DNA from 3 places in the Butyricicoccus sp. OF10-2 genome. Region 2 is predicted to be linked to each of the others. Evidence: predicted binding sites of a transcription regulator. Region 2 holds the regulator's gene; each other region holds the start of a gene.
The links. The regulator Rex, encoded in region 2, represses fermentation and respiration genes when NADH is low (regulators of the CRP and FNR family bind a similar motif). The targets are predictions, from matches to a motif close to ATTGTTAANNNNTTAACAAT.
Positions count from the first base shown of each region.

Region 1 (4,562 bases), on a different contig from region 2:
TCTCAATGCTTACTTATTCTTGAATTCCTTAGCCGGCTTGTCGCGGTTCTTGTCCAGGAAGTAAGCCATGCCGTACTTCTGATCCTCGGTAGCGAAGCACTGTGCGAAGCAGTTGCCCTCGAACTTCAGAGCGGAGTTCAGGTCGGTCTGCATGCCAACGTTTACAGCTTCCTTAACCAGAGAAACAGCGATCGGAGCCTGAGCAGCGATCTCCTCAGCCAGCTTTACAGCCTCGTCGAGCAGGTTCTCCAGCGGATATACGTAGTTAACCAGGCCCATGTCCAGAGCGTCCTGAGCGGTGTAGTTAGCGCGAGCGGTGTACAGCATTTCCTTAGCCTTGCCTGCGCCTACGAAGCGAGCCAGACGCTGGGTGCCGCCGCAGCCCGGGGTGATGCCCAGACCAACTTCAGGCTGACCGAAGGAAGCGTTCTCGGAAGCGAGACGGATGTCGCAGGACATAGCCAGCTCGCAGCCGCCGCCGAGGCAGAAGCCGTTGATGGCAGCGATAACCGGACGCTTGAAGTTCTCGATCTTCCAGCAAACGCGGTTGGACTCGTTGCCGAACAGCTTGCCCTCTGCACAGGTCTTGGTAGCCATCTCGGAGATGTCAGCGCCTGCAACGAAGGAGTTAACGGTCTTGCCCTTCTTGTTAACGGTGGAAGAACCGGTCAGAACTACTGCATAAACGTTGTCCAGATCCTTAGCCAGCTCGTCGAATGCCTCTTCCAGCTGTGCGTACATGTCGGTGGACAGAGCGTTCATAGCCTTCATGTGCTCGATCTTAACAATCGCAACATGACCCTTTTTTTCGATTACTACGTCAGTCATTTTTAAGACTTCCTTTCAGAATATGTGCTATGAGCGTAAAACGCTCAAAAGCAATCTCCGTTCGGAGATTACCAAACATCCAAAGGATGTTTGCAGTCAAAATAGAACAGAAGCGAGCTTCTGTTCGTAAAACCCGCGACATGCGCGTGGGTTTTTACACCCCGACCCAACCGCCGTGGGCGGCGTCGTTCGGGTATCCAAAATCAGTTTCTACGGAACTGATTTTGGTATATAGGGGTACTGGGTACCCCCTATAATTTACTTGCAGAGCTCGTCGCGCTCAACGATGATAGCTTCGCCCATACCGCCGCCGATGCACATGGTAGCCAGACCGATGGTCAGGTCGCGCTTGATCATTTCGTAGATCAGGGTGGTGGTGATGCGGCAGCCGGCTGCACCGATCGGGTGACCCAGAGCGATTGCGCCGCCGTTTACGTTAACCTTGTCCATATCAAAGCCAAGCTCACGGTTAACAGCAGCAGCCTGTGCAGCAAATGCCTCGTTGGACTCGATCAGGTCGAGGTCAGCAACGGTCAGACCTGCGCGGGACAGAGCCTGACGGGTGGACTCGATCGGACCTACGCCCATGATGGACGGATCGCAGCCTACAGAGCCCCAGGCACGAACCTTAGCCAGCGGCTTGAGGCCGTTTGCCTTAACGAACTCCTCGGAAGCGATGATCATTGCAGCGCCTGCATCATTGATGCCGGAAGCGTTGCCTGCGGTTACGGTGCCGCCGTCCTTCTTGAATGCCGGGCGCAGCTTGCCGAGGATCTCCAGAGTGGTGTTCGGCTTTACATGCTCGTCGGTATCAAAGATAACGGTTTCCTTCTTCTTCTTAACCTCGATCGGAACGATCTCGTCCTTGAAGCGGCCGTTAGCGATGGCAGCAGCTGCCTTCTGCTGGGAAGCGAGAGCGATCTCGTCCTGCATCTCGCGGGTGATGCCGTACTTTTCAGCTACGTTTTCTGCAGTGATGCCCATGTGGTACTGGTTGAATACATCAAATACGCCGTCGTATACCATCATGTCGACCAGCTTCTTGTCGCCCATGCGAGCACCCCAACGGGTATCGCGGGAGATGTACGGAGCACCAGACATAGACTCGCAGCCGCCTACCAGCATCATCTTGTTCTCGCCGGAACGGATGATCTGGGTGCCGAGGGAGATGGCACGCATGGAGGAAGCGCAAACCTTGTTCAGGGTCATAGCCGGGGTGGTGATCGGCAGACCGGACTTCAGGCAAACCTGACGTGCTACGTTCTGGCCTACGCCGCCCTGCAGTACCTGACCGAACAGAACCTCGTCGATTGCTTCCTTGTCAACGCCTGCACGCTCGATAGCTGCCTTTGCAGCAGCGGTGCCAAGCTCGGAGGAGTGTACATCGCGGAGGGTGCCGCCGTAAGTGCCGATTGCGGTACGGGCAGCGGAACAGATGTAAACGTTCATTTAGCTGTTTCTCCTTTTCTACTGATGCGGCGAAAAAACTATGCCGCCGCATGGTGATGGAACTCGATTTTTGAGTTCGTTAATATTTTATCAAACTATTCTGCAGAATGCAAGGGGAATTGGTCGATTCTGTAAAATTATATGAAAAGTCCAGTTCCCGTTTGCGTAATCTGCACAAATAGAATTGATTAGTCGTTAGCCAGACCCATCAGCTCGTCACGGAAGATACGAGCGTCCATGGTCTTGATCTCGTCAGCCATCTTCGGAACGAAGTCCATCTGGTCGAGGATCTGGGTCTGCAGGTCGATGCCCGGAGCGATCTCGGTCAGGGTAACGCCTTCCGGACGCAGCTCGAATACGCAGCGCTCGGTGATGTACAGAACCGGCTGATGTACCTCGTTAGCGTAATCGCCGGAGAAGGTGATGTGCTCAACCTGCTTAACGAACTTCTTCTTAGCGCCTTCCTGGGTGATAACGAGCTTGCCGTCCTTGCACTCAGTCTTGAGGCCCTTTGCAGTGAAGGTGCCGCAGTAAACAACCTTCTTGGCGTTCTGGGTGATATCGATGAAGCCGCCTGCACCTGCCAGACGGGTGCCGAACTTGGATACGTTCAGGTCGCCGTTCGGAGCAGTCTCGGCCAGACCGAGGAATGCAACGTCAAGACCGCCGCCCTGATAGAAGTCGAACTGAACATTGTGCGGGATGATGCACTGTGCGTTGGCAGCAGCGCCGAACTGGGTGCCGCCGTACGGTACACCTGCGATGGAGCCTGCCTCAACGGTCAGGGTCATCTTGTCGGAGATGCCTTCTTCAGCAGCTACGTTAGCGATCTTCTCCGGTGCGCCGGTGCCGAGGTTTACGATAGCGTCCTGCGGCAGCTCCATAGCAGCGCGGCGGGCGATGATCTTCTTAGCGTCCATCGGGATCGGCGGGATAGCATCAACCGGGATGCGGAACTCGCCGGTCAGCGCGCCGTCGTACGGCATGCCGAGGCACTGCATGTTCTCCTCATCGGTGCCGACTACAACAGAGTCAACATAGATGCCCGGGATAGCAACCAGCTTCGGGTCCAGAGAACCGCCCTGAACGATCTTCTCAACCTGAACGATTACCTTGCCGCCGGAGTTCTTGCACGCCTGAGCCATAGCAGTTACGTCCAGAGGACCGATCTCACGATGTACGGTGCAGTTGCCGTACTCATCGCAGTAGGAAGCACGCAGGAATACAACGTTGATCGGGAAGCCCTTGTACAGCAGGCGCTCCTGACCCTCGATGTTAACGATCTTTACCAGATCTTCCTTGGTAACGTCGTTCAGCTTGCCGCCGCCGTTGCGCGGGTCAGCGAAGGTCTTCAGGCCAACGTGGGTGATGGTGCCGATGTTGTGCGCAGCGATATCGCGGTACATGTGCGAGATAACGCCCTGCGGCAGGTTGTAAGCCTCGATCTTATTGTTCAGAGCCAGCTCGCCGAGCTTCGGAGCACGGTCCCAGTGGCCGCCGATAACGCGCTTAACCATGCCTTCATGGCCGTAATGGTCACCGCCGGTGCCATCGCGGTGGCCCTGACCGGCTGCAAAGAACAGGGTCAGGTTCTGCGGGTGGCCGGTCTCAAGAAAACGCTTCTCGAGAGCCTTGGACAGGGTCTCCGGGCAAGCACAGGATACGAAACCGCCGGTAGCAATGGTATCGCCGTCCTGAACCTTCAGAGCAGCTTCCTCCGCGGTGATGATGCTTACTTTCTTCATGTTTATCAATCCTCCTGATAATAGTGCGACCGGTTTTACAGTGGTCACGCCTGCGACGTGAAAGACCTGATTCTATCTATCGCCTGCGGAATCTCATCCGCTGCGGCAACAACAACACGGTGCGCGGCCTCGATCTCCTCATAGAGATACGGGCAGCCGGTGCAGCCGCGCAGGATCAGCAGTACGTCATATGGAACACCGTCCTCCGGATAGGAGAATGAGGCGGTATCCAGAAGGGCAGCGCAAATCGCCTTGTAGGCATCGCCGCGCTCATAGCGCGGATTGCAGCCGCCGCAGAATTTTACCGTGCAGCGAAGCAAGGCGCACAACCCCTTTCTATGTAGCATTTCCGAATGTTACCATAGGGAAACAATGGGTAATAACACAAACACAGGCACTCACGGGTGCTCCATGAGTGCCTATAGTTTGCTCAGAGATTACTTGATGCGAGCAATCTTCTTTGCCAGTTCCTTCTTCATTTCAAGGTTGGACTGACGGGCAATCATGATGCGCTGAGCCTGCGGCGAGCCTGCACCGTGC
Region 1 is NZ_QUMC01000021.1:3,381-7,942, forward strand. It holds gene DXB00_RS11095 (enoyl-CoA hydratase-related protein) at 10-828, opposite strand; gene DXB00_RS11100 (acetyl-CoA C-acetyltransferase) at 1,087-2,277, opposite strand; gene DXB00_RS11105 (acyl CoA:acetate/3-ketoacid CoA transferase) at 2,466-4,022, opposite strand; gene DXB00_RS11110 (hypothetical protein) at 4,067-4,342, opposite strand; gene DXB00_RS11115 (4-hydroxyphenylacetate 3-hydroxylase family protein) at 4,460-4,562, opposite strand, start outside.
Region 1: the regulator Rex is predicted to act here: its motif matches at 2,353-2,372, upstream of DXB00_RS11100 (acetyl-CoA C-acetyltransferase).

Region 2 (4,562 bases):
GAGGTGCGTGCCGCCGACATCCGCAAAAATGATCGTCTGACCATTCTCGCGGAGTCGCACGAAGCCGGTGTGCACATCGTAGAGGCAATGAACGGCCGTCAGATCTTTGTGCTGGGTCACGGCGAGTACGACGCCGACACGCTCAAAAAGGAGTATGAGCGTGATCTGGCCAAAGGCATGAACCCGGAGGTGCCGCGCCATTACTTCCGCAACGATGATCCCAACGAGGACGTACTGGTGACCTGGAAGGCACATGCCAACCTGTTTTACACCAACTGGGTCAACTACTATGTGTACCAGACAACACCGTATTATCTGGACAAAATGTAATACCAAAGCCGCTCATCCATTGGATAGCGGCTTTTTTCACACAAAAAAGGGAGTATCAAAAGATACTCCCTTTCGTTTTACAGGTTCTGCTCTCTTCCCTCGTCTGCTGCGCCGACCAGATGGCACAGTGTCATCAGGCTGTCCGACAGATGCACGTTTTCGACCGGAACGCCCAGTCCCTCCAAATGAAGGTCCTCGCCGGTGAAATTCCACAGACCGCGGATACCGCGCTCTACCAGACCGTGTGCGATACGCGGGGCATCTCCGCGCGGAATGGTGAGCACCGCCACATCCGGCTTGTTGCGCTCAATAAACTCCGCAAGCGTATCCGCGCTGCGTACCTCATGGCCGCCAAAGCGCTGACCGATGAGCTGCGGATTTGCGTCAAACGCACACAGCAGTTCAAAGCCGCTGGCAGAAAAGTTAAAGTTATTAAGCAGTGCACGACCGAGGTTGCCGGCACCCAGCAGAATCGCCGTGCGGCCGGTCCGCAGACCCATGATCGCACCCAGCTCCTCCTGCAGTTTGTCGATATTATAGCCGTAGCCCTGCTGACCAAAGCCGCCGAAGCAGTTAAAGTCCTGACGAATCTGCGAAGCGGTCAGTCCCATGCGCTCTGCCAGTGCTTTGGAGGAGATACGCTGCTCCCCTTCAGCCTTCAGCTCACAAATATTCCGATAATAGCGAGGCAATCGCTGAATTACCGCTTTGGAAACCTCTTGCTTGTGTTCCACAGACCCTCTCCCTCTCTCAAATTCTATTTCTCGTGTAAATTACAACTTAGCGATGGTATCCAGCACATAATCGGTAAATTTCTGTGCAGTTGCACCGGTATCACGACCGGTAACAACAACCTTGCGCTCCTCTACCATGCAGATATCAAGTGCGCGGTCGAGCTTCTTCGCCAGTTCGATTTCACCGATGTGCTCAAGCAGCATAACAGCTGCACGCAGTACGGAGGACGGATCCGCGTACTTTGCGCGGCCTTCCTGTACCATACGCGGCGCAGAGCCATGAATTGCCTCGAACATCGCATAGCGCTTGCCGATATTGGCAGAGCCTGCCGTGCCGACACCGCCCTGAATCTCAGCAGCCTCGTCGGTGATGATGTCGCCGTACAGGTTCGGCAGAACAACGACCTTGAAGTCGCGGCGGCGCTTGTCATCGAGCAGCTTTGCGGTCATGATGTCGATGTACCAGTCGTCAAACTGTACTTCCGGATACTCCTTGGCTACCTTCTGGCAGGTATCGAGGAACTTGCCGTCGGTGGTTTTGATAATATTCGCCTTGGTGACGCAGGAAACGCGGTTCTTGCCGGTCTTGCGCGCATAGTCGAAGGCCAGACGAGCGATACGCTCGCAGCCCTGCGAGGTAGCTACGGTAAAGTCGATGAACAGATCGTCATCAATCTGTACGCCCTGAGAGCCGACAGCGTAGCCGCCCTCGGTGTTCTCGCGGTAGAACGTCCAGTCGATACCCAGCTCCGGCACCTTTACCGGGCGCACGTTGGCAAACAAGTCGAGACCCTTGCGCATTGCAACGTTTGCGGACTCTACGTTCGGCCACGGATCGCCCTTGCGCGGGGTCGTGGTGGGGCCCTTCAGGATAACGTGGCACTTCTTCAGCTCTTCCATAACGTCGGGCGGGATTGCGCAGCCGAGTTCAGCACGGCGCTCGATGGTCAGACCGTCGATCACGCGGAACTCCACCTTGCCGGCCTTTACCTTGTCTGCCAGCAGAACCTCCAGCGCATGCTGGGCCATGCCGGTGATCATCGGGCCGATGCCGTCGCCGCCGCACACGCCGATGATCAGCTTGTCCAGCTTGGAGTAATCAATAAAATCGTCCTGCTCCTTCATATCCATGATACGCTTGCGCTGGCTCTCTACAACTGCCTCAAATTTATCCAGAACAGACTGGTCGATAGACATGGTTTTGTCCTCCTACACCATTGATATTATTTTAACAAAAGAAAATATGCCTGTCAAGTCCGACCAGAGAACCCGCTTGGCTCTCCGGCCGGCATAACGTCTTGACTTACTTGCTCTGCTGACGTGCGTACAGCAGCGTACCGCCTGCAAGCAGTGCGTGACGCTGGCGCTCGGAAACCTCACAGTCGGCCTTGAAGGTCTTGCCGCCGCAAACAACGGTGACCTGCTCGCCGTTCTTTACTTCCTCGAGCACGTTCGGCAGAGAGATTTCATCCAGCAGATTGATTGCATCGTAATCCGCCGGATCGGCAAAGGTCAGCGGGATGATACCGGAGTTGACCAGATTTGCCTTGTGAATTCGTGCGAAGGACTTGCACAGTACGGCCTTTACGCCCAGATACAGCGGAACGAGCGCTGCATGCTCACGGGACGAGCCCTGACCGTAGTTTGCGCCGCCGACAATTACGCCGCCGCCCTGCTCCTTGCAGCGGGACGGGAACTCCGGATCGACGTTGATAAAGCAGTAGTTGGAGTAGTACGGCACGTTCGAGCGGTACGGCAGCAGCTTTGCGCCGGCCGGCAGGATGTGGTCGGTGGTGATGTTGTCCTCGGTCTTGAGAACGACCTTGCCGGTGTAGGATGCCTCGAGTGCCTTGCCCAGCGGGAACGGCTTGATGTTCGGGCCGCGAACGACCTCAACCTCAGCCGGATTCTCGGCCGGCTTTACGATCATGTTGTCATTGATGGTGAAATGCTCGGGCATTTCGATCTCCGGCATCTCACCGAGGGTGCGCGGATCGGTCAGCACACCGGTCAGTGCAGACGCTGCTGCAACCTCCGGAGATACGAGGAAGATCTGTGCATCCTGGGTGCCGGAACGGCCCTCAAAGTTGCGGTTGAAGGTACGCAGCGATACGCCGCCGGACTCCGGCGACTGGCCCATGCCGATGCAGGGACCGCAGGCGCATTCAAGGATACGCGCACCGGCCGAAATGATATCCGCCAGAGCACCGTTCTGCGCCAGCATATTGAATACCTGCTTGGAACCGGGGCTGATGGTCAGCGAAACCTCCGGGCTTACGGTCTTGCCCTTGAGGATGGAAGCGACCTTCATCATGTCGTGGTAGGAGGAGTTGGTGCACGAACCGATGCAGCACTGGTTTACCTTGATCTCGCCAATCTCGGATACCTTCTTGACGTTATCCGGCATATGCGGCATAGCTGCCAGCGGCTCGAGTGCGGACAGGTCTACGGTGTACTCCTCGTCATACTCTGCGTCCGGGTCGGAGGACAGCGGTACCCATACGTCGCCGCGGCCCTGTGCTTCGAGGAACTTCTTGGTTGCCTCGTCGGACGGGAAGATCGAGGTGGTAGCACCCAGCTCAGCGCCCATATTGGTGATGGTGGCGCGCTCCGGTACGGACAGGGTCTTTACGCCCTCGCCTGCGTACTCTACGATCTTGCCGACGCCGCCCTTGACGGTCATCTGGCGCAGTACGTCCAGAATAACGTCCTTCGCAGATACCCACGGAGACAGCTTGCCGGTCAGGTTGACGCGGACCATCTTCGGCATCGGGATGTAGTACGCGCCGCCGCCCATTGCGACTGCAACGTCCAGACCGCCGGCACCGAACGCCAGCATGCCGATGCCGCCGCCGGTCGGCGTATGGCTGTCCGAACCGATCAGGGTCTTGCCCGGTGCGCCGAAGCGCTCCAGATGTACCTGATGGCAGATGCCGTTGCCTGCCTTCGAATAGTAGATACCGTGCTTCTTAGCGACAGAACCGATATATTTGTGGTCGTCCGCATTCTCGAAGCCGGACTGCAGGGTATTGTGGTCAATGTAAGCGACCGAGCGCTCGGTCTTGACCTGATCGACGCCCATCGCCTCAAACTGGAGATAAGCCATCGTGCCGGTGGCATCCTGCGTCAGCGTCTGGTCGATCTTCAGACCGATCTCCTGACCCAGTACCATTTCGCCGTCTACCAAGTGCGCTTTCAAAATCTTCTGCGCGATTGTCATACCCATGTGTGTTTCCTTCGCTCCTTTATGTCCCGACGCGAAAGTCTTTCGCTTTCGCGCCCCATTCTCGTCAGAATGGGTGGTTGCGGCTTCCACAGCCTTCTCCACGGTGCAGCTCGCACCGTGCCCCAAAAAACAAAAATAGAAGTGGTGTTCGCATACACGAAACCACTTCTATTTTACAACATTCTATCGGTTTTGCAAAGCACTTTTCACCGCAGTGATTTGAAAAAGTTCAAGCCTTTTTCTGCGTTTTTTCAGCAGAATTACTGTTTTCG
Region 2 is NZ_QUMC01000012.1:81,882-86,443, reverse strand. It holds gene metA (homoserine O-acetyltransferase MetA) at 1-330, shown strand, start outside; gene DXB00_RS08180 (redox-sensing transcriptional repressor Rex) at 408-1,064, opposite strand; gene DXB00_RS08175 (isocitrate/isopropylmalate family dehydrogenase) at 1,104-2,261, opposite strand; gene DXB00_RS08170 (aconitate hydratase) at 2,368-4,290, opposite strand.

Region 3 (4,562 bases), on a different contig from region 2:
GTGCGGGAACAGATGGCTGCTTTCCAAACATGTCCTTCCGAACAGATCCAGTATACTTTTTTTCAGAGCCGGGCACTACATCATAAGGTGTCAGAGGGGAATTTAACGCAGAATGCCACTCCGCGGCAATTTCCGGCCGGAGCACTGCCAGGCAGTTTTTCTCATACGCCTGAAGATTGGCACAGAACGGACAGTTGGAACGGCGCTTGGTCCTATTAGCGATCGTTGCTCGATACTCCTGCTGACATTTTGGACAGTGCCACCAAACTTTTCGAGGTGAACCGCTGAATACAGTATCAGGCTTGTCGGCGTTGCGGGTGCTCCACTCCAACGCGATTGCAGGATATTCTACCGCCAGAGTGCGTTTCTTTCGCTCATGAAAATACATTTGATTAATTGCATATTGATCCCGCCGGTGATGAAAATCGAGCGGCTGTAAATCAAGATAGCAAAATACAGAGGCGATCATTTGGTCAAGATGCCTGTCCTGCTCATCAAACCGATACAGAATTTTCGTCTTCTGCAATACAACCGGCTCAGCCAGCTCCCGGCTGTCACAGATCCGAAGCACCTGATATCCCGCATCTCGCAGGGCGCGGTCTTTCCGTTCTGCCCTCTCTCTGGCCGCCATACTGCTGTGATAATAGTACCCATCATGTTCCAGCACCAATTTGTGTTCAGGCAAAAAAATATCCATATTCTCAATTTTCAACTGAAAAACCCCTTTCCGACAGAGCGGAAAGGGGTTTGTTTATGCGATTTTGGAGAATAACATAACAGCAAGGCCGAGCACGACAAGAATCACGCCGGTGGCGCGGTTGAGCGTTTTCGGGCTGGCCTTATTGGCGAACACGGCAGCGATGCGTGCCCACACGAGCGTGAAGATCACGCACAGAGCCCAGATCAGCGGGTCAGGCATTCCGCCAATGGCGAAGTGCGAGGCCGCGCCTGTGAGCGCTGTGAACGTCATAATGAACACGCTGGTGCCGACGGCGGTTTTCAGCTCGTAGCCGAGCACCGAGGTCAGGATGAGCAGCATCATCATGCCGCCGCCCGCGCCGATGAAGCCGCAGATAAACCCGATCAGCACGCCGCAGACAATGGACTGCACAGCTCGTTTGCGCGCGGACACGTTCATCATCGCCTCTTTGGTGGTCATGACCGGACGGACGATGAATTTTACGCCGAGCAGGAACGTCATAAACACCGAGAAGCTGCCCATCGTTCGCGAGGGGAGCAGGCTGGCGATATAGCTGCCGACCACGGTGAATACAAGCACGCTGAGCATTATCAGCAGGCCGTTTTTGACATCCAGATTTTTGTTTTTGCCGTAGGTATAGGCCGAAACGGCGCTCGCCAGTACGTCAGACGAGAGCGCGATGCCGACCGCCATATACGGGTCCATGTGCAGAAAGGTGATGAGAATGGGGCTGATAACGGCGGCGGCGCTCATGCCCGCGAAGCCGGTGCCGAGGCCAGCGCCCATGCCGGCGAAAAACGTGACGAGCACGGTGAAAAGCATCGTCATATCAGCGCACCTCCTGCAAGAGCTGGTCGAGATTGCGGTCGATGACACCGACGGCATCGCCAAACGCCTGCCGCTGTTCATCACTCATGCCGGAGAGCAGACGGTCGATGAACTGCGCCTGCAATGCGCGGCCGCGGTCGATGATGGGAAGCGCCTTGTCGGTACATATCAGACGGGTCTTGCGGCGGTCGCCGGGGATGCTCTCGCGGCGCAGATAGCCCTCTTCGACCAGCCGGTTGACGTTGACTGATACGAGGTTCGCCTTGATCCGGCGCAGCTCCACGATGTCGCTGGCGGTGTCATGGCCGGGGTTGTTGGCAAGGAACAGCAGGATGTCAAACGCCGTCTGTGTCAGCTTGAGTTCGCGGCACAGCGGTCGGCACATTGCGCTGTATGCCAGATCGGTCTTGTGCGTAAATTCCATATAGGGATTCATGTATATCACCTGCTTCAAAAATAGATAGTCTAAATTTGAACTAAGTATAGCATGATATGCCTGTGCCGTCAAGCCGGAGAGAAAGAAAAAAGCTCTTGTTCCGAAGAACAAGAGCTTTTTGAAAACATTTTATACGCCAGTGGGCAGCAATTACTTGTTGTCAACCTCTGCCATGTGCTCGATGAGCATCAGCAGCTTGTTGGAGTAGCCCCACTCGTTGTCGTACCAGGAAACAACCTTTACGAAGGTGTCGGTCAGGTAAACGCCAGCGTTAGCGTCGAAAATGGAGGTGCGCTCGTCGCCCAGGAAGTCAGAAGATACAACAGCATCCTCGGTGTAGCCCAGAACGCCCTTCAGGCCGCCCTCAGACAGCGGCTTCTCGGAAGCAGCCTTCATAGCAGCGCAGATGTCTTCCTTGGTAGCCGGCTTAGCCAGGTTAGCAGTCAGGTCAACAACGGAAACGTCCAGGGTCGGTACACGCATGGAGATACCGGTCAGCTTGCCGTTCAGCTTCGGGTAAACCTTGCCTACAGCCTTTGCAGCGCCAGTGGTGGACGGGATGATGTTGCCGCAAGCAGCACGGCCGCCGCGCCAGTCCTTCTTGGACGGGCCGTCAACAACCTTCTGAGTGCCGGTTGCAGAGTGTACGGTGGTCATCAGGCCCTCGGTGATGCCGAATGCCTCGTCCAGTACCTTAGCGATCGGAGCCAGGCAGTTGGTGGTGCAGGATGCGTTGGATACGAAGGTCATATCCTTGGTGTAAGTGTTCTGGTTAACGCCCATTACGAACATCGGGGTGTCGTCCTTGGACGGAGCAGACATGATAACCTTCTTAGCACCGCCATCGATGTGAGCCTGTGCCTTCTCCTTGGTCAGGAATACGCCGGTAGACTCTACAACGTAGTCAGCGCCAACCTTGCCCCACGGAATGTTCTTCGGGTCCATCTCTGCAAAGAACTGAACCTTCTTGCCATCAACGGTGATGGAGTTGTCATCATACTCGATGGTGCCGTCGTAACGACCGTGCATGGTGTCATACTTGAGCATGTATGCCATGTAGTCCGGAGTCATGAACGGATCGTTTACCGCTACGAACTCAATGTTCGGGTTCTTCAGACCAGCGCGGAAAACCATACGGCCGATACGGCCAAAGCCATTGATACCTACTTTGATACCCATTTTACAGTGTTCCTCCTAAATGTTTTGATGAAGTTCTCTGTTGATGTTATTATTATACACTAAATGCGCAGTTTGCCGCAAGGTGTAATATTTGTGATTTTCTTGTCATTCTGCCCGGTATTTTTGTATAATTTTCTTTGCAATGACAGTAGCGGCAGTGGTATAATAAACACATCGTACAAAATATGGGGATTCGGTTTGTATAATCCCCCGATTTTCGGGATGAGAAAAGCACAGCGCGCGCCGTGCTGTTTTTTCACATCCGCGAAGACAGAGATTAGTATGCCAAATACCGCGCAGCATATACCGGACGCAGGAAAACACGATCGAGAATGACAGCAGCTTTCCCACAGTACAAAGGTAAAATTACACGGTGTTTTGGGAGGATAATGATGGAAGACGCATTTTTTTCGCAGCTGGACGGCAACGCAGTCCGTGAGCTGCTGCTGCGCACCGAGCTGCGGCATGCGGCGCTGTTCGCAGTGAGCGATACGCTGCGTATTGAGCGGTGCAGCGACGCGGCACAGCAGCTTTCCGGTCTGCACCCGATGGAGGAGCTGGATCCGTTCCTGAGCGGCAGCACGCGGAATATACTGCTCCGGTGCATAAATACACAGTCTGCCTGCACCGCAGAGGAGGACATCGACGGAACGGTCTACACGGTCGAAATGATCCCGCACCGCGGCGGTGCACTGCTGGCGTATCTGCGGCGCGACCGTGCCGCCTATGACGGCAGCCTGCGGGTCATTCAGGACAAAAGCTCGCGTTATCTGGGTGCTTTGATGGCCGAGGCCGAGCAGGTGGAGGATCCTGCACTGGCAGACGGGCTGCGGCGGCAGTGCATGCGGCTGTATCGGCTGCTGACGCACTCGGATTTACTGCACGACCCTCTGCTGACCGAGCAGCTTTCTCTGCGGCGCTGCGACCTGTCAGCGCTCTGCCGCGATGCTGTACAGCAGGCTGAGACGCATGCGCCTGCGGGCAGTGCAAAATTCATCGTACAGGTGCCGGAGCACGCAGACGCGCTCATTGACGCGAGACTGGTGCGTACGGCAATCTATAACCTGCTGACAAACGCGCTGCGCGTAACACCGGAGGACGGCGAAATCACGGTTTCGCTGACCGATACGCGGGATTTTGTGACGATTGCGGTTGCCGATACCGGTCCGGGACTGGATCCGGCGAAGTTCGATGACCTGCTTTCCGGCTGGCGGCGCACCACCTCGATGGACGATTACCGGGCGCTCGTGCGCGGCGGCACACCGCTTGGTCTTGGCCTGCCGCTCGTCAATCAAATCGCGCAGGCGCACGGCGGACGGCTGCTGCTCACGCAGAGAGAGGGCGGCGGCAGCGTGCTGCACCTGTGTCTGGCGCATTTGCCGCATACGCTCGAGGATGACCTGTTCCGCGCACCGACTA
Region 3 is NZ_QUMC01000017.1:47,626-52,187, reverse strand. It holds gene DXB00_RS18220 (zinc-ribbon domain-containing protein) at 1-47, opposite strand, end outside; partial or broken gene DXB00_RS18215 (zinc-ribbon domain-containing protein) at 188-388, opposite strand; gene DXB00_RS09990 (sulfite exporter TauE/SafE family protein) at 752-1,528, opposite strand; gene DXB00_RS09985 (MarR family winged helix-turn-helix transcriptional regulator) at 1,530-1,964, opposite strand; gene gap (type I glyceraldehyde-3-phosphate dehydrogenase) at 2,115-3,143, opposite strand; gene DXB00_RS09975 (sensor histidine kinase) at 3,536-4,562, shown strand, end outside.
Region 3: the regulator Rex is predicted to act here: its motif matches at 3,234-3,253, upstream of gap (type I glyceraldehyde-3-phosphate dehydrogenase).